One region of the Sphingopyxis sp. 113P3 genome, then DNA from elsewhere that is predicted to be linked to it. Evidence: predicted binding sites of a transcription regulator. Region 1 holds the regulator's gene; each other region holds the start of a gene.
What was found. Region 1 encodes LexA, which represses DNA repair genes until DNA is damaged. Its sites were predicted from a motif close to GTTCCNCNCTTGTTCT; they were not measured.
Positions count from the first base shown of each region.

Region 2: a site for LexA is predicted at 1,919-1,934, ahead of LH20_RS23610 (ImuA family protein). Genes of this name have one in related genera too.
Region 3: a site for LexA is predicted at 1,663-1,678, ahead of LH20_RS05015 (ImuA family protein). Genes of this name have one in related genera too.
Region 4: a site for LexA is predicted at 2,534-2,549, ahead of LH20_RS12165 (ATP-dependent helicase). Genes of this name have one in related genera too.

Region 1 covers NZ_CP009452.1:1,995,864-2,001,468, forward strand. The annotation lists gene LH20_RS09670 (citrate synthase) at 1-392, opposite strand, end outside; gene gltX (glutamate--tRNA ligase) at 430-1,860, opposite strand; gene lexA (transcriptional repressor LexA) at 2,074-2,751, opposite strand; gene LH20_RS09685 (molybdopterin molybdotransferase MoeA) at 2,817-4,007, opposite strand; gene moaC (cyclic pyranopterin monophosphate synthase MoaC) at 4,004-4,477, opposite strand; gene trpC (indole-3-glycerol phosphate synthase TrpC) at 4,553-5,338, opposite strand; gene trpD (anthranilate phosphoribosyltransferase) at 5,335-5,605, opposite strand, start outside.
Region 2 covers NZ_CP009452.1:3,815,641-3,821,245, reverse strand. The annotation lists gene LH20_RS18495 (Y-family DNA polymerase) at 1-1,231, opposite strand, end outside; gene LH20_RS23610 (ImuA family protein) at 1,131-1,913, opposite strand; gene LH20_RS18485 (efflux transporter outer membrane subunit) at 2,053-3,447, opposite strand; gene LH20_RS18480 (efflux RND transporter permease subunit) at 3,444-5,605, opposite strand, start outside.
Region 3 covers NZ_CP009452.1:1,032,437-1,038,041, forward strand. The annotation lists gene LH20_RS05000 (SOS response-associated peptidase) at 1-375, shown strand, start outside; gene LH20_RS05005 (DUF1810 domain-containing protein) at 393-797, shown strand; gene LH20_RS05010 (retropepsin-like aspartic protease family protein) at 947-1,570, opposite strand; gene LH20_RS05015 (ImuA family protein) at 1,696-2,484, shown strand; gene LH20_RS05020 (DUF6504 family protein) at 2,390-4,117, shown strand; gene LH20_RS05025 (error-prone DNA polymerase) at 4,114-5,605, shown strand, end outside.
Region 4 covers NZ_CP009452.1:2,483,646-2,489,250, forward strand. The annotation lists gene LH20_RS12150 (pseudouridine synthase) at 1-546, shown strand, start outside; gene rsmD (16S rRNA (guanine(966)-N(2))-methyltransferase RsmD) at 543-1,088, shown strand; gene LH20_RS12160 (MFS transporter) at 1,063-2,334, opposite strand; gene LH20_RS12165 (ATP-dependent helicase) at 2,553-4,865, shown strand; tRNA gene LH20_RS12170 (tRNA-Ala) at 5,057-5,132, opposite strand; gene LH20_RS12175 (NADP-dependent oxidoreductase) at 5,227-5,605, shown strand, end outside.

The sequences.
Region 1 (5,605 bases):
GGGTGCGCGTCGCGGCGGAAGCCGCGGTAGAAGGTCGCGAGCTGCTCGTGGACCATCGTGTGGCGGGTGATGGTGTTGTCGAACCGGGTCAGCTCGTCCGCGCTCGGCAGTTCGCCGTTGAGCAGCAGATAGGCGACTTCCATGAAGCTTGAATGCTCGGCGAGTTCGCCAATCGGGTAGCCGCGGTGGAGCAGCACGCCCTCGTCGCCGTCGATGTAGGTCAGCTTCGACTCGCAACTCGCGGTCGAGGTGAAGCCGGGATCATAGGTGAAGGCGCCGGTCTGACCATAGAATTTGCGGATGTCGACAACATCGGGGCCTACGGTTCCCGACAAAATCGGGCTCTCGATGCTCGTGTCACCCAGGGTGATTTTGGCGGTCGGTTCGGTCATGTTTCTTCCCCTGTGTGGAGGGCCAAAGGCAATGTGGCTACGCCCCTGCCGGAAAATTGTGCGCTGCGTCAAGTCGCGCCAGACTGGCGTCGCGGCCGAGCAGCAGCAACACGTCGAAAATTCCCGGCGACACGGCGCGGCCGGTCAGCGCGGCGCGCAGCGGCTGGGCAAGCTTGCCGAGCCCCAGCTCTGCAGTTTCGGCGGTCTCGCGAACCGCCGCTTCGATGCTCTCGCTGGTCCAGTCGGTGAGACCCCTGAGCCGCTCGGTCACATCCAAAAGGAGGCCCTCGGGCGCATCGCGCAGCAGCTGGGCGGCCTTCTCGTCCATCTCCAGTTGATCAGGCAGAAAGAGGAAGACGGCGCCCTCGGCGATTTCGCCGAGCGTCTTCGCGCGCGGCTTGAGCGCGCCCATCGCGCGGGTGAGGAGCGCGCGGTCCGCATCGTCAAGCGGCCGTCCGACCAGCGCTTCGACGCGCGGCGCAACGAGGCCGGCGAGCCGCGAATCGTCCGCTTCGCGAATATAATGCCCGTTCAGATTCTCGAGCTTCTTGAAGTCGAAGCGCGAGGGCGAACGGCCGACATTGGCGAGGTCGAACCATTCGATCGCCTGCTCGCGGCTGATGATCTCGTGATCACCATGCCCCCATCCGAGCCGCAACAGGTAATTGTTCACGGCCTCGGGAAGATAGCCCATCTCGTCCCGGTAGGCATCGACGCCGAGCGCGCCGTGGCGCTTCGACAGCTTCGCACCATCGGCGCCGTGGATCAGCGGGACATGCGCGTAGACGGGCTCGCGCCAGTTCATCGCGCGGATGAGCGCCGATTGGCGGAACGCATTATTGAGATGATCATCGCCCCGAATGATGTGCGTCACCCCCATGTCATTGTCGTCGACGACGACGCTCAGCATATAGGTCGGCGTTCCGTCCGAACGGAGCAGGATGAAGTCGTCGAGCTCGGCATTCTGCACCGTCACCTCGCCCTGGACGCGGTCGTGGATGGTCGCCGAGCCCTCCTGGGGAGCGCGCAGGCGGATGACGTGCGGCGCTTGAGGGTCGCCGTCATCCCGATCCCGCCACGGACTGCGCACCCGGAAGGGTACGCGCCTTTCCTGCGCCTCGGCGCGCATGGCGGCAAGCTCGTCCTGCGTCAGGTAGCAGCGATAGGCCTCACCCCGCGCCAGCAGGTCGTGCGCGACCTCGGCGTGCCGGCCCGCGCGCGCAAATTGATAGACCGCCTCGCCATCCCAATCGAGATCGAGCCACTTCATGCCGTCGAGAATCGCGTCGATCGCGGCCTCGGTCGAACGCACCCGGTCGGTGTCTTCGATCCGCAACAGGAATTTGCCGCCGTGGTGGCGCGCAAACAGCCAGTTGAAAAGCGCGGTACGCGCGCCGCCGATGTGCAGGAAGCCGGTGGGCGAGGGGGCGAAGCGGGTCACCACGGCACTGCCGGTCGCTTCGGTCAAATCAGTCTGGTCTGGGGTTGCCACCACGAAGTCTTTCACTCGTTTTTGCCGTCGCCGGCGGGGGCCGGGACGGATCGGGGGTGCCCCTAGCATGGCGACATGGCCGCTTCAAACGCCCATTCGCGTCAGCGCCGCCCCGTCGGTGCGGCGGGCCAAATTCCCATGGGACGCCCGCGCTACGCCGCGCACATTGGCGGCGGCGGAGGCTCGAGGTCAGTGGTAGCGGCGAAGCAACCCGGAAAGTCGCCCTTGAACCATGACGCGCTCGGCCTCGTAGCGCTGCGGCTCGTAAGCGCTGTTCGCCGGGTCGAGGCGGATCATGCGGCCCTCGCGGCGGAAATATTTGAGCGTCGCGTCCTGCCCGTCGACCAGCGCGACGACAATGTCGCCTTCGCGGGCGGTGCTGGCTTTCTGGATCAGCGCATAATCGCCGTCGAGAATACCCGCCTCGATCATGGAGTCGCCCGAAACTTCAAGCGCATAATGCTCGCCCGAACCCAGGAGCGCGGCCGGAACCGAAAGCTGGTTGTGATCTTCGAAGGCCTCGATCGGCACGCCCGCGGCGATACGGCCGTGAAGCGGAACCTCGATGATGTCGTTCGCAGCGATCGGCCGCGCCGCTGCAGGCTTGCGCAGCGGCAGCACATTATGGTCGCTCGGCGCCTTCGCCCTTGCAGCTTCGGGAAGCTTCAAGACCTCCAGCGCGCGCGCACGGTTCGGGAGGCGACGCAGGAATCCTCTTTCTTCAAGAGCGCTTATCAAGCGATGTATGCCCGATTTCGACTTGAGGCCCAGTGCCTCCTTCATCTCTTCGAACGAGGGCGAAATGCCGCTGGCGTCGAGCCTTTGCTGGATGAAGTGGAGCAGTTCGTGCTGCTTAGCGGTCAACATCACTCGATCTCCATAAGTGGCTCGCCGGACATAAGGAGAACGATAGTGGAACAGAGCGGAACTTGTCAAGCAATCGCGATATAGTCAGCGCTTTCGAGCGGCGCGCGCGCGGGCGCGCGCGGCTCGCGGATCACGAGCGCATTGGCGGCGGCGAGCGGAACGGTCTGGCCGCTGTCCTGCGAGGCAAAGGGGGTGAGGCCGTCTGCATCGAGACGGGCGCGCAAATAGTCTCGCCGCTCGCCACCCGCCGCGAGCGGCGCTGCGAGCGGCGCCTGGCGGACGAGCGGGAGCGGCGCGCGCGCGCCCGCGAGATGGCGGACGAGAGGGAGGAGGAACAGCGTTGCGGTGACGAACGCGGAAGCGGGATTGCCCGGCAGGCCGAGCAGAGCGGCCGTGCCGATCGTCCCGGCGACGAGCGGCTTGCCAGGTCGCATCGCGACCTTCCAGAAATCGACCGACCCTCCCGCGCCGGCGAGCGCGCCTTGGATATGGTCATGATCGCCCACCGAGGCCCCCCCGATCGTGACGATGACGTCATGATGTCGCGCAAGATCGCGCAGGACATTCGCGATCAGCGTGCGATCGTCGGGTGCATGAAGGGGCAGGCCCACCTCGGCCGCCTCTTCCTTAAGCATCGCGGCGAGCATCGCACCATTGCTGTCGGGTATCTGGCCCACGCCAAGCGGATGACCCGGCGGGACGAGTTCGTCGCCGGTGGTCAGAATTGCAACGCGGGGGCGGCGGCCTACCGCTGCCGCAGGCGCGCCTGCCATGATCGCGGCCGCGATCGCGCCGGGCGTAAGCCGCGCCCCAGCGGCAAGCAGGCACGTCCCCGCGGCAAAGTCGCCAGCGCGCGCGCGCACATGTTTTCCGCGCGCCGCCGGGCCTTCGCCGGTCAGCACCAGGGCCGCGCCTGCTTCCGCGACATCCTCTTGTACCACCACCGTATCGGCGCCGGGGGGAAGCATTGCACCGGTAAAGATACGCATTGCCTCGCGCGCACCGATCGCGCGCGACGGCATCGCGCCCGCAGCCACCTCGCCCGTGATCGACCATGGCCCTGGAAGATCCTCGAAGCGTATTGCATAGCCGTCCATCGCCGATAGCGCGGCGGCGGGTTGATCGCGCAGCGCTGTGACATCTTTTGAAAGAAAACGGCCAACCGCATCGGTAAAGGGGATATTCTCGGGTGCAAGCGGTGCGGCGAGCGCCAAGATGCGTGCCTGCGCTTCCTCGACGCTCAAGAGCAGCTTCATTCGGCGCGCCAGTCGCCTGAGCGGCCGCCGCTCTTCTCCAAGAGACGGATGCCCTCCAGCACCATGGCCCGGTCGAGGGCCTTTGCCATATCGTAAAGCGTGAGAAGCGCGACCGAGGCGGCGGTCAGGGCCTCCATCTCCACCCCCGTGGGACCGGTTGTCGCGGCACTCGCGCGAACCAGGATGCCGCCGTCTTCCCAGGCAAAGTCCACCGTCACCTTGGTAAGCGCGAGCGGGTGACACAGGGGAATAAGATCCGCGGTGCGCTTTGCCGCCATGATCCCGGCGATCCGTGCGGCGGAAAGCACGTCCCCTTTGGGCATGTTCCCGGCGCGAATCGCCGCAAGCGCCGCCGCCGCCATGCGGATCCGCCCTTCCGCAATCGCAAGCCGCTCAGTCGCCGGCTTGGCGCCAACGTCCACCATATGCGCTGCGCCCGTTTCGTCGAGGTGAGTCGGTTTGTCTTTCATCGCGGTAAGCGAAGCAACGCAGGGCAGAAAAGGCAAGGGGGGGAGCGGTGAGGGGCAGGGGGCAAGGCCCGAGCCTCATCCCTCAAGCAATGCCTTGGTCGCGGCGGTGACGTCGCTCTGGCGCATCAGACTTTCTCCCACGAGGAAGGCATGGACGCCGTTTGCCGCGAGCCGCGCGCAATCGGCGTGCGTTGCAATGCCGCTCTCGCCGACGAGGAGAGTCCCTGCCGGTACCAGCTTTGCGAGGCGCTCGGTGACGGCAAGGTCGGTCTCGAAGGTGCGTAGGTCACGGTTGTTGACCCCGATCAGGCGCGATTCGAGCCGGGTAAGTGCGCGCTCGAGTTCGGCCTCGTCGTGAACCTCGACGAGAACGTCCATGCCGCGTTCGCGGGCGGCCGCCTCGATCTCGCGCATCGCGCCGTCGTCGAGCGCGGCGACGATGATCAAGATCGCGTCGGCGCCGATCGAGCGCGCTTCGGCGACCTGCCAGGGGTCGATCATGAAATCCTTGCGCAGCACCGGGAGGCTGCACGCCGTGCGCGCGGCGATCAGATACTCCTCATGCCCTTGAAAATAGGGCGCATCGGTCAGAACCGAAAGACACGCCGCGCCGCCTGCTTCATAGGAGCGTGCATGCTCGGCAGGGTTGAAATCTTCGCGGATCAACCCTTTGGACGGCGAAGCCTTCTTGATCTCTGCAATGAGACCGAGGCCGCCCGCGGCGATTCTTGCCTCGAGCGCTGCGGCAAAACCGCGCACAGCGCCGCCGTCGACGGCGTCGAGCGCGGCGATGGACCGCGACTTGCGCCGCTCGGCGACTTCGACCGCTTTGGTCGCGAGAATTTCGGTCAGTCTGTTCATTTATAGGCGATCCAGCAGTTGAGCAGCGCGTTGGCGAGCCCTTTGTCGATCGCCTCGGCGGCTTCCTCGACCCCGTCCACAAGGGTTTCCGCGTGGCCTGCGACGACGAGGGCTTCGGCTGCATTGTAAAGGACCGCGTCGCGGTAGGCGCTGTGCTCGCCCATCAAAAGCGCGCGGAGCGCCTTCGCATTATAAGCTGCATCGCCGCCGCGAATGGCCGAAATGGGGTGCGTTGGCAGGCCCGCATCGGCGGACGTGCTGCGCTGC
Region 2 (5,605 bases), 1.8 Mb from region 1:
GCTCGGGCCAGGCTTCCGGCGGCGGCGCGTCGATGGCGGGAAATTCGAGCTGCGCTTGCTCGGGAATATGCGAGTCGGCGGGGCGGTATCGTCGCACCCGTCCGCGGCCGAGCCGCGTTGCGAGCCGGTCGGCGAACTCGTCCATCGCGCGCGCGCGCGCCGCGCCGCCTTCGAGCCGGAGCTGGCTTGCGCCGAGCGGCTCGATCCGCGGTACGGAGTGGCGGATCATGTCGAAGCCGAAGCCGGGGTCGATCGGATCGCGCAAGGCTTCGAGGCGTTCGGAGAACAGGCGCATCACCAGCGCAGCGTCGCGCGTTGGTGTGCCGGTCTCGACCGCGATCGCTCGCGCCAGTCCATCGCTGCGAAAGAAGGTCGCGCAAAAACTGCGGCCGCCCATGCCGCGTTCGGCGAGCGCTTCGACCGCCTCGTCCACCAGTTCGGCGAGCACGCAAAGCGCGTGCGGCGTGCTTGCGACGGGTTCGGCAAAGCGTCGCTCGCTCGCGACGGGCGGCGGCGTCAGCCGCGGGACGAGAGGGCTCGGAGCCTCGCCGAGCAGGCGGCGCAGCGCCGTCGCAGCCTCGGCGCCGAAGCGGGCGGCGAGGCTCGCCATGGGCCGGTTCGCGAGGTCGCCGATTGTCTTGAGGCCCGCGCGAACAAGTGCGCGCGTCGCGTCGGGGTCGAGTTCGAGGGCGCCGACCGGGAGGCGGCGGATCGCCGCCGCTTCGTCCGGAGCGGGCGGGGCCGGGTAGCGCGCAAGTGCGCGCGCCGCATCGGCAGTGGGGCCGAGCGCTGTGCGCACGGTCATGCCCGTACGCTCGAGGCGCGCTTCGACATCGGCCGCCAGCGCAGCCTCGCCGCCGAACAGATGCGCGCTGCCTGCAATGTCGAGAATCAGCCCGTCGGGGGGATCGAGCGCGACGAGCGGCGTGTAGCGTGCGCAGCCCAGCGCGAGCCGGTCGAGCCAGTCGTGATCAAGCGCCGGGTCGTGGGGTATCACGAGGAGCGATTGGACCCGCGCCCGCGCGTCGGCGAGCGCCATGCCAGGAGCGAGGCCGAGCGCCGCGGCGCGCGTATCGACGCTCGCAAGGCGCAGCGCACCCCGCTGCCTTTCTGTAAAGACGAGCGGCGCTTCAGGCGGCCTCGGCGCCGCGCGGTTCCAACGTTCGGCGGGAAGCCAAGGGAAGAACGCCGCCAGATAGCGCCGCGTCGCAGAAGGCTTGGTCGTCACGATTCCACTCCAGCCGCCAGCGCGCGCCCGCAGGTCCGGCGCGCCAGCGCAGCAATTCAAGGTCGAAGGCGGGCGCGCCGGGTGCATTCGCCTCCAGTTCATGCGAGGGCGCCGCGGCGATGCGCCAGCGCGTCTCGGCGACGCTCGGTGTCGGTTCGGCCCCTAGGCGCAGCAGCAACAGAACGGTCCCGGCGTCCCGCGCGCCGAGCGCGAGCCGCCGCCCGGCGGTCAGATCGAGAGCGGGCAGACGCCCCCGGCTTTCGACGACGACCGCGGCTGATCCTGGACATCGCAGGGCGTCGTTTGCGGCAGTGAGGAGCGCCTTCGCATCCGTTGTCTCGACGAGCAGCAGCCGGTCGGGATCGCCGCCAAGCTCTGCGATACCGGGCGCGTAAAGATAGCCACCCTGCCGCGTGGCGTCGGAGGTGCGCAGCCACAGGAGCGGCCCGTCTCCCCCGCGCAGCGCGAGCAGCATCACGAAGGCGGCAGCGGTGGCGGCGTCCAGCGGGTCGGCGAATATCTCGTGCACCCGTCCGGCGGCGAGCCCGCCCCCCAGCGCGGCGTCGAACCCCGCGTCTCCACTCGCCAGCCAGCCGTCTGCGCGCGCGTCCAACGACCCGCCGGACGTCGCAATCCGGGCGACGCGGCGACGCAGCCCGGCGAGAGGGGAAGACGACTCGTGCATGACACGTTCTCTATATGTTCTATTAGCGTCCGAGATGGGGCGCTTGTCAAGGCACAGCATTGAGCCAAGCAGCGAGGTTCCTTCTTCCCGCCGCCCGGATCGCGTTCAGGTGATGCAAATTCTTCGCTGCTGGTGTCGCTTAGCGCGCGCTGCCCGCCATGCTGTCCCCCCCCAAAGCGCGGAAGAGCGCGACGCGGGTCTGCGCAAGGAGCAATTGGGTACCGATCTCGCTCCGACGCGCGTTGTAGAGGCTGCGCTGAGCATCGAGGCTTGCGAGGAAGCTGTCGACACCCCCCCTGTAGCGCGCGTCGGCCAGCGTAGCGGTGTCGGCCGCTGCCGCGCTGTTCGCCGTCGCGGCGCGCACCCGTTCGGCAATCGTTCCCTGCACTGCGAGCGCGTCGGCGACTTCGCGGAAGGCGGTCTGGATAGTGCCTTCATAACGCGCGAGCGCCGCGTCGCGCTGCGCTTCGCTCGCCGCGACTCCGGCCCGGCGTCCGCCAAAATCGAAGATCGACGCATTCACATCGCCTCCCGCGGACCAGGCGAAGGCGCCGCCGTCGAACAGGCTCGAGAGCGCGTCGCTTGCAAAGCCGAGCAGCCCGGTCAGCGAGATGGTGGGAAAGAGCCGAGCCCGCGCAGCGCCGATGTCGGCATTTGCGGCGCGGAGTTGAAATTCCGCCTCGATCACGTCGGGGCGGCGCAAGAGGACCAGGGAGCTTACTCCCGCGGGCAAGGGCGCGATTGCCCCAGTGGCTTCGGCGAGGCTTGCAGGCAGCAGCGCACGATCGACGTCGCTGCCGACGAGCAGACGAAGGAGATTCTCGTCCTGCGCAAGGGCGCTCGTTTGTGCGGCAATCGCGTCCTCGGCGGTGGCCAGAATTTGCTCGGCCTGGCGAAGGTCGGTGCGCGGCGCAACGCCCCCATCGAGGCGCGCCCTGGTAAGCCGAACATTTTCGCGTGCATTGGCTGCGGTATCGCGGGCGATCGCGAGCAGGTCCTTGTCGGCGCCATATTGGGCCCAGGCAAAAGCGAGATCGGCCATCAGCGCGACCCGCACGGTGCGCGCTGCCGCCTCGGTCGCGAGCGCGCGGTTCCGCTCGGCTTCGGTTGCGCTTGCGAGGCGTCCGAAGAGGTCAAGCTCGAATCCGGTAACCCCGCCCTGCAGAGAAAAGTCCGCGCTTCCCGCACCATCGCCCCGATCCGAATAGCCTGCCCCAGCGGAGACACCGACCGCAGGAAATTGCGCCGACCGCATTACCCGGACCTGCGCGCGCGCCGCGGCGACGTTGGCAAAAGCGGCGCGCAGGTCGCGGTTGTTCGCAAGCGACTGCTCGATAAGCGCCTGCAGCCTGGGGTCGGTGAAAACCTGCGTATAGGTGAGGACGGGCAGCGCCGCCTCGCTCTGCAGCAGATAAGCGTCCCCGACCGGCCAGCTTTGCGGCACCGGGGGCGCAGGAAGGACCGTCTTGGGTGCGAGCGAGCAGCCCGCAAGGAGGAGCGGCGCGGTGATCAGCGCGAGAGATGTGCGCGTCATGCCGGCATCTCTTGCGAGCCGGAGCTGCTGCCAAAATGCTCGCGAAGCGCCGCGATCCCGCCGCGCACCCCGCGCCGCACGAGGACGAAAAAGAGCGGGATAAAGAAGATGGCGAGCAGCGTCGCGGTCAGCATTCCGCCGATTACCGAGGTACCGATCGCGACGCGGCTGTTCGCGCCGGCGCCGGTCGCGAGGGCGAGTGGCAATACGCCGAAGATGAAGGCGAAGCTCGTCATCAGGATGGGGCGCAGGCGGATCTTGGCCGCGGCAATCGCCGCCTCGATCACGCGCTTGCCTTGTCGCTCCTGCTGCTCGGCGAATTCGATCATCAAGATTGCATTCTTCGCCGCGAGGCCCATCGTGGTCAAAAGGCCGATCTGCAGATAGACGTCGTTTTCGAGCCCGCGCAGACTGACCGCAAGCACGGCACCGACCAGCCCCAGCGGAATGACGAGCAGCACCGCGACGGGGATCGACCAGCTTTCATAAAGCGCGGCAAGGCAAAGGAAGACGACGAGCAGCGACAATCCGTAAAGGAGCGGAGCCTGCCCCGAGGACAGACGTTCCTGATAGGAAGAACCGGCCCAGGCGACGCTCGTGCCCGGAATCTGCGCGGCCATTTGCTCCATGAGATCCATCGCCTCGCCCGAACTGGTGCCCGGAGCCGGCTGGCCCGAGATTTCATAGGCGGGAACGCCCTGAAAGCGCGAGGTGCTGCTCGGCGTCGTCGACCAGCCGATACGCGAGAAGGCGGAAAAAGGGGACATCCCGCCATCCGACGAGCGCACATACCATTGGGCAAGATCCTCGGGTCTCGCCCGATATGGGGCGTCGCCCTGCACATAAACGCGCTTGACCCGCCCCTTGTCGATAAAGTCGTTGACGTAGCGCCCGCCCCATGCGGTCGACAGCGTGTTGTTCACGTCATTGTTGCTGAGCCCATAGGCGGTCAGCCGCTGGGTATCGATGTCGACCTTCAGCGTTGCGACGTCGGGCAGGTCGCTCAGCCGTACCGATTGAAGCCTGGGATTGGCGTTCGCCATCGCAAGCAACTTATCGCGCGCCGCAGCAAATTCCTCGCGGCTTAGCCCACCGCGGTTCTGAAATTCCATCGTGAAGCCCGACGTGTCGCCAAGACCGCGCACCGCGCCCGGCACCAGCGCGAAAATCTGTGCGTCGCGCAGCCCCGAAAGCGCTGCGCGCGCGCGCTGCGCGATGGCGTCGGCGGTGTTCTCGGGGCCCGGCCGGTGGTCCCAGTCGACCAGGTTTACGAAGCCTTGACCGGTGTTTTGTCCTGACGCCCCGCCGCCTCCGCCGCCGGCGATCAGAAACAGGGCTTGCGTGTTCGCCTTTTCCTGGGTCAGCAGATATTTTTCGACCGCATCGCGCACTTCGAGCGTACGTTCCTGCGTCGCGCCGGCTGGCAGGCGGAATTGAACGGCCACGCGCCCTTGGTCTTCGTTGGGCAGGAAGCCTCCGGGCAGGCGCAGGAAGAGCAGCACGAGCAGCGCAAGGGCGAGGGCATAGATCGCAAGGAACAGCCATTTGCGCGCGACGACCTTGGCCACGCTTTGCGCATAGCTGTCGCTCGCCCGGTCGAAGCGCGTGTTGAAGCCATGCTTCGCGCGCTCGAGCATCTCCTGAAAGCGCGGAAAGCGTCGGCGCGCGCCTTGCACAGCTTGCGTCCTGGGCTTGAGCAGCGTCGACGTGAGCGCGGGGCTCAGTACGAGCGCGACCAGTACCGACAGACCCATCGCGGAGACAATCGTGATCGAGAATTGGCGATAGATGACTCCGGTGGAGCCGCCGAAAAAGGCCATCGGCAGGAACACTGCCGACAGCACCAGGCCAATGGCAACCAGTGCGATCTGCAGTTCCTGCATCGACCGGATCGTTGCCTCGCGCGCGGTCATGTCAGGATGTTCTTCCATCAACCGCTCGACATTCTCGACCACCACGATCGCATCGTCGACCAGCAAGCCAATCGCGAGCACAAGCCCGAACAGCGTCAGCGTGTTGATGCTGAAACCCGCGATATAGAAGATGGCGAAGGTGCCGAGCAGGACGACCGGCACCGCGATGGCGGGGATCAGTGTCGCGCGCCAGCTCTGCAGAAAGATGAACATGACGATGACGACGAGCAGAATCGCCTCGAACA
Region 3 (5,605 bases), 960 kb from region 1:
AAGCGGAACTTTCCCTCGCATCGCTGCCTCGTTCTTTGCGATGGATTTTACGAGTTTACCGATCCCGCCTCCCCGGGGCAGAAGCGTCTCGACAAGTGGCTGTTCACGATGAAGGGGCGGCGCTGGTTCTGCATGGCGGGTATCTGGCGCAGCTATGAGGAGGGCGAGGCCTTCACCCTTCTGACGATGGATTCCGGACCCGATATCGCGCCTTATCATCACCGGCAGATTATTCCGCTCGCGCCCGAGCGCTGGGCCGACTGGCTCGATCCCGCGGTGCCCGCAGACGATCTCCTGGCATGGCTTCCTCAAGGGTCTCTTGAAGTCCGCCAGGTCTATGGCAAGCCGCCCGCGCAAGGGCGCCTTGCCCTGTGAACATTGCGCGCGCGCTCATGCGCTTCATCGAGGCGCAGGCGGGGGCGTACGACCAAGCGCTCGCCGAGATCCGAAAGGGAGCAAAGCGCTCGCACTGGATGTGGTTCATTTTTCCGCAGCTCGCGGGGCTCGGCCGGAGCGTAATGGCGAAGCGTTACGCAATAGCCGATCTCGCCGAAGCACAGGCCTATCTTGCCCACCCTGTGCTCGGGCGCCGCTACGCCGCCTGCGTCGCGGCGCTCGCCGATCTGAGCGGCAGCGATCCCGTGGCGGTATTCGGCGCGATCGATGCCATGAAGCTTCGCTCGTCACTCACCCTTTTCGAGGCGGCAGGCGGTGAGCCGGCGTTCGGGGCGGCGCTTGATCGCTGGTTCGGCGGCGCGCGCGATGAGCGCACGCTCGCGCTTTTGGGCCACAGCTGAACGGGCGGAACAAAGCCGATGCTGCCGGGTTTAACGGATTGCTCGGGCGAAGCGAAAGATCGACGGATCGACCGCAGCCATGAGTGCCCACCGTGCCCGCGGCTCCTCGATCGTCTGTTCGATATCGCCGCGGCGCACGGACTAGGCGTTCAGCTTTGCGGCTGTCCGTGCGGTTTGGGCACGAGAATCAACGTGCGACCTTCGACCCGCCACGATGCGAGCGCCGAGAGAAAATTCATGCCCAAAATGTCGGTGTCGCCGAGCGCGGGCGATATCACGGTCTTGAGTTCGCGCGCCTCGATCCCGCCGACGTCGAGCCGCGCGATCGTTCCCGCCTCGGCGCGAACGGTTCCATTCGCGGTCTGCATGAGAAGGGGGACGAACGCTGCGTCGGGTTCGACGCCTGCCGCCTTGGCGCTTCGCGTTGAAAGCGCCGTGATCGTGGCGCCGCTGTCGATCAGCATGCGCCGCTCAAGACCATTGATCCGCGTCTCGGCCCAGAAATGCCCGTCGCGGCTCATCGGGATGCGCACTTCGCCTCCCACCACTTCCTGGCGATCAAGGCCAAGCGCCGCCGCGGCGCGCGCGAGAAGAGGATCGAAGGGCGCCTGCTGGAGCAGGAGCAGGATGGCGACCGCGAGGACGGCGAAGGAAAGGAGCGCCCGGAGAAGGCGTCCTGCATAGGGGATTTGAAAGAGAATGAGGAGAATGAGCGCGGCGCCCGCGGCATAAAGCACGAGCGCGTTCCCGGAAAGATCGGTGGTGATGGGCATCAATCCTCAGCTTTTACACGCGCCGAGGTGACGCGGCGCTGAACGATCCACAGCATATGCGTCAGACGGCTTGACGATCGATCGGACTAGGTGGAACATATAGGGAACATTTGAGTCGATGTCCTATGAATATTCCAGTCCCAACACAGCCCCGGCCCGGCGCCGGGGACCTTGCCGCCTTGCGCGAAACGGTCGCGCGCGTCGCTGCGGCGCGTGGCCCCCTGCTGCCTTTCGGCATCGCGCCGCTCGATGGAAGACTGAACGGCGGCGGGCTTGATGGCGCAGGCCTTCACGAAATCGCCGCAGCCACGGCAAGCTGGGGCGATGACGCCGCTGCGACGCTTTTTGCCGCCGGGATCGCCGCGCGCTTCGCGGCGGCGCCGGGGCTTTCGGTGCTCTGGGCGCTCACGCGCTTCGACCTTTATGCGCCTGGTCTGGAACAGGCAGGGCTTGGACCTGAGCGGATCCTCTATGCTGAGGGGCGCGATGACCGCGAGCTGCTTGCGATATGCGAGGATGCGCTGCGCGGCGGCGCGCTCGCCTGCGTCGTTGCCGAGGTGAAGGCGGCCGATCAGACGGCAACGCGGCGGTTGCAGCTTGCCGCGGCCGAAGGGGCGACGCCGATGCTCCTTTACCGGCGCCATCGCCGCGTCGGCACCTGCCCGCTCGATGCTCCTTCGCTCGCGATGACGCGCTGGCGCATCGGAGCGCGGCCCTCGGAGCGCCTCGCGGTTCCCGGGATCGGACGCGGACGCTGGCACGTCGAGCTCGTCCGCCAGCGCGGCGGGCCGCCTTTCGCTCTCGAACTGGAGGCGTGCGATGACCAGGGTCGCCTCGCTCTTCCTGCCGCAGCTCGCGATCGAGCGGCTGCGACGGGCGGAGCGGCATCCCCCGCGCTCGAGCGCGCCGCCTGAGGCGGCGCGGCCTGCGCCGCGACCGGTTCTAAGGCCCGCGCGCTCACGCTTCGATGGCCCCCCGTGCGACGATCCGCCAAACGCCTGCTCGGTGCCGCGCGGCGGTGGCTGGCGCCCTGGCGCGCGCTGGGCGCGCGCGGCGGCAGCTGAAGCATCTGCACCGGACTGGCGCGGCGCAGACGCGGGCGCGGCGGGTGCGCGGCCGATGATCCTCATCGCGCGGACCGGACAGCGCGATATGGTGACCGCCGCCTGCCCTGCGGCGCTCGATCTCGGCATCACCCCCGGCATGGCGGCTGCGCATGCGCGGGCGCTCGTCGCCGATCTTGAGGTGCGTGCGGCCGATCCTGACGCCGACCGGGCCTGGCTCGATCGCCTTGCGCTCCACGCCGCACGCCACTGGACACCGAGTGCGGCGGTGGCGGGGGAGGATGGCCTCTGGCTTGACATTGGCGGAACCGCGCATCTTTTCGGGGGCGAGGCGCGCTTTTCGGCGCGGCTTTGCCGCTTCCTCGCCCGCCTCGGTTTCACCGCCCGTATCGCGGTCGCTGGAACGCCGGGGGCTGCGCACGCGCTCGCGCGCTTCGGCGGCGCGCCGATCCGGCTGCTCGGTGCGGGTGAGGAAGCCGAAGCCCTGGCGCCGCTGCCGCTTGCCGCGCTGCGCCTGGCTCCGGGCGCGCTCACTGCCGCGCGACGCTTCGGCCTTGAGTGCGTCGGCGATCTTTATCCGATGCCGCGCGGTCCGCTCGCGCGGCGCCTCGGGCGCGGCGCGGTCGAACGGCTCGACCAGGCGCGGGGGTTCGCGCCCGAGCCGATCGTGCCGGTCGTCCCTTTCGAGACGCCCGAGGCGCGCCGTCAGCTCCTCGAGCCGATCGGGACCCCCGAGGCGATCGGCGCGGTGATCGACGATCTCCTGCGCGATCTGCTTGCCGAGCTTGAGCGCCAGGGTCTCGGGCTGCGCTTGGCGCTGCTGCGCTGCGCGACGCTCGATCGCGGCGAACAGCGCGTCACCATCGGTGCAGCGCGTGCGACGCGCGATGCGGCGCATCTGCGGCGTCTCCTCGGGCTCCGGATCGACCGGATCGAGCCGGGTCTCGGGATCGAGGCGATGATGCTCGCCGCGATCGAGGTCGAGCCGCTCGCGCCCGCGGAAATCGACGCCGCGCTCGATGGGCGCGCGCAGGGGCGCGATCTTGCCCCGCTTGTCGACCAGCTCGCCGGGCGGGCGGGCGAAGCGGCGCTGTTCCGGCTCGCGTCGGTCGAAAGCGACGTTCCCGAGCGCGCGGTCGCGCGCGCGGTACCGCTCGCCAGCCCTCCCGGCTGGCCGGCCTGGCCGCGCCCCGTGCGCATCCTTTCGTCCCCCGAACGCCTCGCAGGCGTTGTCGCTTTGCTCCCCGATCATCCGCCGCGCCGCTTTACCTGGCGCGGCCGCACCTATCGGATCGTCGCGGGCGATGGCCCGGAGCGCATCCATGGCGAATGGTGGCGGCGGCCCCGCGAAATGTGGGCGGTGCGCGATTATTTCCGGGTGGAGACCGACAGCGGCGAGCGCTTCTGGCTTTTTCGGCGCGGCGATGGGCTCGACGATGAGAGCGGGGATTTGAGCTGGTTCATGCACGGCGTGTTCGGATGAGCGGGATCGACCATCCGGCGGCGCGAAGCGCGCCGAAGACGACCTATGTCGAGCTCCAGGTGACGAGCCACTTCTCTTTCCTGCGGGGCGCCTCCTCGCCTGAAGAATTGTTCGCCGCCGCTGCGCTGCAAGGCCACAGGGCGCTGGGGCTTTCGGACCGCGGCAGCGTCGCGGGCGTGGTGCGCGGTCTTCTGGGAGAGGAGGCAACCGGCGTACGCCTCATCGCGGGGTCGCGGGTCGATCTCGATGATGGCCGCGCGCTTCTCCTCTATCCGAAGGACCGGCGCGCCTGGTCGCGGCTGACCCGGCTCCTGAGCCTTGGCAAGGCGCGCGGCGGCAAGGGGCATTGCATCCTTGGGCTTGAAGATGTCGCAGCACATGCCGAGGGCCTCGTCGCGATCCTTCTTCCCGATGCCCCGGGCGCGCGCCTCGAGGCTGATCTTGGCGCGCTTCGCGATATCTTCGGGCTTGATGCCTATCTCTCGCTGGCCTTCCGGCGGCGTCCCGGCGACATCGCGCGGCTTGCAGCGCTCGATGCACTCGCGCGCGATGCCGGCGTGCGCAGCGTGGCGACCGGCGACATCCTCTATCATGCGCCCGAACGCCGCCCGCTCCAGGACGTGATGAGCGCGATCCGCGAAAAGAAAGTGATCGACACGCTCGGCTTTGAGCGCGAGCGGTTCATGGACCGGGCGCTCAAATCGCCGCAGGAAATGGAGCGCCGCTTCGCGCTTTTCCCGGACGCGATTGCGGCGAGCGCCGATATCGCTGCGGCGTGTCGCTTTGATCTTCGCGAAATCCGCTACCAATATCCCTATGAGGAAGTGATGGAAGGGCGCAGCGCGCAGGAAGCGCTCACCGCGCTCACCGAGGATGCCGCTGCGCGCATGTTCCCCAACGGCCTGCCGGCGGCCTACCGCGCCCAGATCGACCATGAGCTCCGCCTCATTGGCGAGCTTGGCTACGCGCCCTATTTCCTCACCGTCCATGCGATCGTTGCCGAGAGCCGGCGGCGCGGAATCCTCTGCCAGGGGCGCGGGTCGGCGGCAAACAGCTGCGTCTGTTTCCTCCTTGGCATCACCTCTATCGATCCGATCAAGCACGAGCTTCTCTTCGAGCGGTTCGTCTCGGGCGAACGCAAGGAGCCGCCCGATATCGACGTCGATTTCGAGCATGAGCGGCGCGAGGAAATCATCCAGTGGATCTACGAGACCTATGGGCGGCATCGCGCCGCCCTGACCGCAGTCGTCACTCGCTATCGCACCAAGGGGGCGGTCGCCGAGGTCGGCAAAGCGCTCGGTCTCCCGCGCGATCTCACCAAGATGCTCACCGGCCTTGTCTGGGGCTGGTCGGAGGATGGCATGACCGATGAGCAGATCGCAAGCCTCAACCTCAACGCGAGGGATTATCGCCTCCGCCTGACGCTCGAACTTGCGCGCCAGCTGATCGGCACGCCCCGCCACCTCTCGCAGCACCCCGGCGGCTTCG
Region 4 (5,605 bases), 490 kb from region 1:
CCCGTCTCGACCCGCCTTTACCGCTTCCACAAGCCCTCAGGTTGCCTCACGGCCGCGCGCGACCCTAAGGGTCGCAAGACGATTTATGACATTCTGCCCAAAGGGCTGCCGCGTCTGATGCCCGTTGGACGCCTCGACTATAACACCGAGGGACTGTTGCTCCTCACCAATGACGGCGCGTTCAAGCGCCAGCTCGAACTGCCCGCCAGCGGCGTCGAGCGTACCTATCGCGCGCGCGCCTTTGGCGACATCAGCCAGACGCAGCTGGAAGATCTCGTCGAAGGCATCACGATCGACGGCATCCGCTACGGCAAGATCGACGCCAATCTGGAACGCCGCACCGGACGCAACCAGTGGATCGAGCTCACGCTGACCGAAGGCAAGAACCGGGAAGTGCGCCGCGTTCTTGAACATCTCGGGCTCCAGGTCAGCCGCCTGATCCGCACGCGCTACGGGCAGTTCACCGTGGGGGACCTTGCGGTCGGAGCGGTTGAGATCGTCCCCCGCGATGAACTGTTCCAATTCCGGCGGCGTCTCGACAAATGAGAGTGATTGCGGGCGAATGGCGCGGGCGAAAGCTGCTCGCGCCCAAGAATGGCGCGACGCGGCCCACCGCGGATCGCACACGCGAGACGCTGTTCTCGATGCTCGCAAGCCGCCTCGGCAGCTTCGAGGGGTTATATGTGGCCGACCTTTTCTCAGGGTCGGGAGCGCTCGGGATCGAGGCGCTATCGCGCGGCGCGGATCGCTGTCTGTTCAGCGAGCAAGACCGGGATGCGCTCGATGCCTTGCGCAAGAATCTCGCGAACCTCGGCGCCGCGGAACGCGCCGAGGTTCGCGCCGGTTCTGTCCTCGGCCTCGGACCTGCGCCGCGCGCCTTGGACTTGCTGCTCTTCGACGCGCCCTATGGGACGGGCGCAGGAAGCGTCGCGCTCGACAAGCTCACCCGCCTTGGCTGGGTCGGTCCTGAAAGCTGGGTCTCGGTTGAAACCGCCGACAAGGAGGTCGTCGAGGTCGCCGGATTTGAAGTCGATACCGAACGCAAGGTCGGCAAGGCGCGTCTCACGCTGTTGCGGCGCGCGACCTGACCAGCAACAGCCCGAGCAGGCTCAGCAACCCGGCGACGCCCAGATAGAGACCGACAAAGCTCGTCCCGCCACGCTCGCTCAGCCATTGCGCTGCGATCGGCGCGCCGGCGCCGCCCAATATGCCGCCGACGTTGAACGCGACCGACGCGCCGGTATAGCGCACCCGCACCGGGAAGAGCGCAGGGAGCCACACGCCAAGCGGGCCGTAAACAAGCCCCATCACGAACAGTGACGCCGAGAGGCCCAGCCCGACGACAATCCACGACCCCGAGGCGAGCCATGGCCCGAACAGGAAACCTATTCCCACCGTGGCTGCGCAGCCCCAACTTAGCACGCGCTGCGCACTCGCCGCGTCGCTCCAATAGCCGGCAAAAATGATCCCTGCCGCCATGAACAGTATTGCGCCGAGCTGGATCAGCAGGAACAGCTCTTTCGGGTAGCCGAGCGCGGTCGTTCCGTGCGCCAGCGCGAAGCTCGTCGCGAGATAGAAAATCGCAAAGCAGGCGACAACCGCGAAGGTTCCTGCAAGCAGCGCAACACCATGCTCGCGCAGCACTGCGCCAAGCGGGACTCCAACCGGCGGTTCGCGTTTTAAAGCCTCGGCAAATGCGGGTGTTTCGTGGATCTTCAGCCGCACCCACAATCCCAACCCGACCAGCACGGCCGAAACGAGGAAGGGGATGCGCCAACCCCATGCCGCAAACTCGGCATCACTCAGCCATAGGCCGAGCAGCAGGAACAGACCATTAGCGGCGAGAAAGCCAACCGGTGCGCCCAGCTGGGGCGCCATGCCGAACCGTGCGCGCCAGCCAGGCGGTGCGTTCTCGACCGCGAGAAGCGCTGCGCCGCCCCATTCGCCTCCGAGCCCGAACCCCTGGCCGAAGCGCAAAGTGCACAATAGCAGCGGCGCAATCCATCCCGCCATCGCATAGGTCGGCAAAAAGGCGATCAGCAGCGTCGAGGTGCCCATCAGCATCAGCGAGGCAACGAGCGTCGACTTGCGACCGATTCGGTCGCCGAAATGCCCGAAGACGACCGCGCCCACGGGCCGCGCGAAGAAGGCGAGTCCGAAGCTCATGAAGCTCAGCATCAATTGTGCCGACTCCGATTCGGACGGGAAGAAGAGCGGCCCGAAAACCAGCGCCGCGGCGGTGCCATAAATGTAAAAATCATAAAACTCGACCGCGGTGCCCACGAGGCTCGCCGTCAGGATGCGCCTGTGCGCGCGATAGGGTGCCAGATCCATGGGCGACCGCCCTCTCCTGCTGCTGTCGGTGCCGCTTTGGACGGATTGCCCCGCCTGGCGCAAGGCGAAAGACACGCAGCCGATCCGGAGGCGCTCATAGCCATCTCGACCATCTTCACGTTCGGGGTAACCACTTGTGCATGCGTGCTACAGACCAGGGTCCCCGCGCCGTCGCGCCGCGCTGGACAGGGACGCCGCTGTTCCCTAATCGTTCGCGCGTGAGCAATCTCCCCGCCCCCACCTCGGACATACCGCCCCCCGACCCTTCGGACCCGCCCTATCTGCAGGGATTGAACGGCCCGCAGCGCCAGGCCGTGCTGACGACCGAGGGACCCGTGCTCATGCTGGCGGGGGCCGGGACCGGCAAGACCGCCGCACTGACCGCGCGCCTTGCTCACATCATTGCGACCCGGCGCGCATGGCCGTCAGAGATTCTTGCGGTGACGTTCACCAACAAGGCGGCGCGCGAGATGCGCGAGCGTATCGGGCGGATGATCGGCGATGCGGTGGAGGGCATGCCGTGGCTCGGTACCTTCCACAGCATCGCGGCGAAAATGTTACGCCGCCACGCCGAGCTTGTGGGACTGCAGAGCAATTTTACGATCCTTGACACCGACGACCAGCTTCGGGTTCTCAAGCAGCTGATCCAGGCCGAGGGCCTCGACGAAAAACGGTGGCCGGCGCGCCAGCTTGCGGGGCTGATCGACAAGTGGAAGAATCGCGGCCTGACCCCGCCCGACCTCGATGTGGCGGACAAGGAAGCCTACGCCGACGGAAAAGGGCAGCATTTCTATGCGCTCTATCAGGCGCGACTCAAGACCTTGAACGCCTGTGACTTTGGCGACTTGCTGCTCCATATGCTCGTGATCCTGAAGACCCACCGCGATGTGCTCGAGCAGTATCAGCAGCGCTTCAAATATATTCTCGTCGACGAATATCAGGACACAAACGCCAGCCAGTATCTGTGGCTCAGGCTGCTCGCGCAGGCGCGCAAGAACATCTGCTGTGTCGGCGACGATGACCAGTCGATCTATTCGTGGCGCGGCGCTGAGGTTGCGAACATTTTGCGCTTCGAACAGGATTTCCCCGGCGCGACAGTGATCCGCCTGGAGCAAAATTACCGTTCGACTCCGCAGATACTTGCCGCTGCCTCCGCGCTGATCGCAATGAACAGCGGCCGATTAGGCAAGACGCTGTGGACCGAGCTCGACGAAGGCGACAAGGTCAAGATCGTGGGTGTGTGGGACGGCCCGGAGGAAGCACGGCGAATTGGTGAGGAGCTTGAAAGTCTTCAGCGCCGCGGGATCAGCCTAGAGCGAACCGCGATCCTTGTCCGCGCCCAGTTTCAGACGCGCGAGTTCGAGGATCGCTTTATCGCGATCGGCATGCCTTACCGCATTGTCGGCGGGTTTCGCTTTTACGAACGCGCCGAGATCCGCGATGCGCTCGCTTACCTGCGCCTTGTCCAGTCGCCGGCCGATGATCTCGCATTCGAACGCATCATCAACGTCCCCAAGCGCGGGCTTGGGGACAAGGCCGTGTCACGGATTCACCAGTTTGCTCGGCATGAGCGCACGCCCTTGTTCCATGCCGCGGCGCGGATCACCGAGACCGACGAGCTGACGGCGCAGGCACGCCGCCAGCTTGCCAATTTCATCGCCCTGATGCGCAGCTGGCAGACCAAGGCGAATGACCTGTCGCACCCCGAGCTCACCCAGCTGATCCTTGACGAATCGGGCTATACTGCGATGCTTCAGGCCGATCGGAGCGCCGAGGCGGCAGGGCGCCTTGAAAACCTCTCAGAACTCGTCCGTGCGATGGAGGAATATGACTCGCTTGAAGCCTTCCTCGAGCATGTCAGCCTCGTCATGGACCGCGACAATGACGAACAGAGCGAGACCGTCACGATCATGACGATCCACGCGGCGAAAGGCCTCGAATTCGACCATGTCTTCCTCGCTGGCTGGGAGGATGGCGTTTTTCCCTCGCAGCGGGCGATGGACGAAGGGGGCACCGCAAGCCTCGAAGAGGAGCGGCGCCTCGCCTATGTCGCGATTACCCGCGCGCGGCAGCGCGCCAGCATCTATCACGCCGCGAACCGTCGTATCTACGGCCAGTGGATGAGCAGCATTCCGAGCCGATTCATCGCGGAAATCCCGCCCGAGTTCGTCGAGAGCGAGAACAGTTTCGGCGGCGGTCAGAGCCTGTGGCGCGCCAACTGGGCGGCGCAGGGCGATCCCTTTGCACATGTCGCCGAGCGAAATCCTGCGCGAACGATGACGCGCGGCCCGGCCTGGCAACGCGCGGTGGCCGGCGCGTCGACGATCACCCGCGCTCCCGCCCCGAGCGAAAGGGCGCCCGCTGCCTCTGTGGGCGCCAGGCCGCGAGCCGATCTCGCGATCGGCATGCGCGTGTTCCATGAAAAATTTGGTTACGGCGCGATCACCGACATTGATGGCAACAAGCTCGAGGTCGAATTCGAGCAGGCGGGCACCAAACGTGTCCTTGATGGTTTCGTAAAGCCCGCCTGAACAACCTGACTACCAAATGCTTTTCGCGCTTGTCCAGTTGCTGTGACGAACGGAGCCGATGAAGCGGGCTCGCGGCTGGTTCGCGGCCCGGAGCAAGGCGCTGCCCCAGCGGCCCGCGGCATGACGCATGGCCGGGGATGGCCCCTTTCTGTCCCCGGTCGGCACGCTTCAGCAACAAAGGAGAAGGGTCGTGGTGGAGCCGAGGGGAATCGAACCCCTGACCTCTGCAGTGCGATTGCAGCGCTCTCCCATCTGAGCTACGGCCCCGCGACCGGCGGCCTCTTAACGAGCAAGCTTGACAGTGGCAACGGCTTTTCTGACCAATGAGCCGTCCGCCGGACAAAAAGTGGGGGTGAGACATATGGCGAAGGCCTGGCATCTGCTCAAGCGTCCGCAAGGGCTGCCGACGATGGATGATTTCGCGTTGCGCGAGCTTCCCGAAGCACCGCTCGAGAGGGACCAGCTTCGCGTTCGCAATCATTGGCTGTCGGTCGATCCCTACATGCGTGGGCGGATGAACGATGCGAAAAGCTACACCGCGAGCTTTCAACTTGACCGGCCGATGACCGGCGGCGCGATCGGCGAGGTGATCGAGAGCCACATGGATGGGTTCGCTCCTGGCGACCTCATCTTGCACATGGGGGGCTGGCGCGACGGCGGTGTGATCGGGCTCGACATGGCACCTTTCAAGCTTCCTGCCGATGCGCTTGCTGCAGGAATGCCTCCCCAGACCTTTCTTC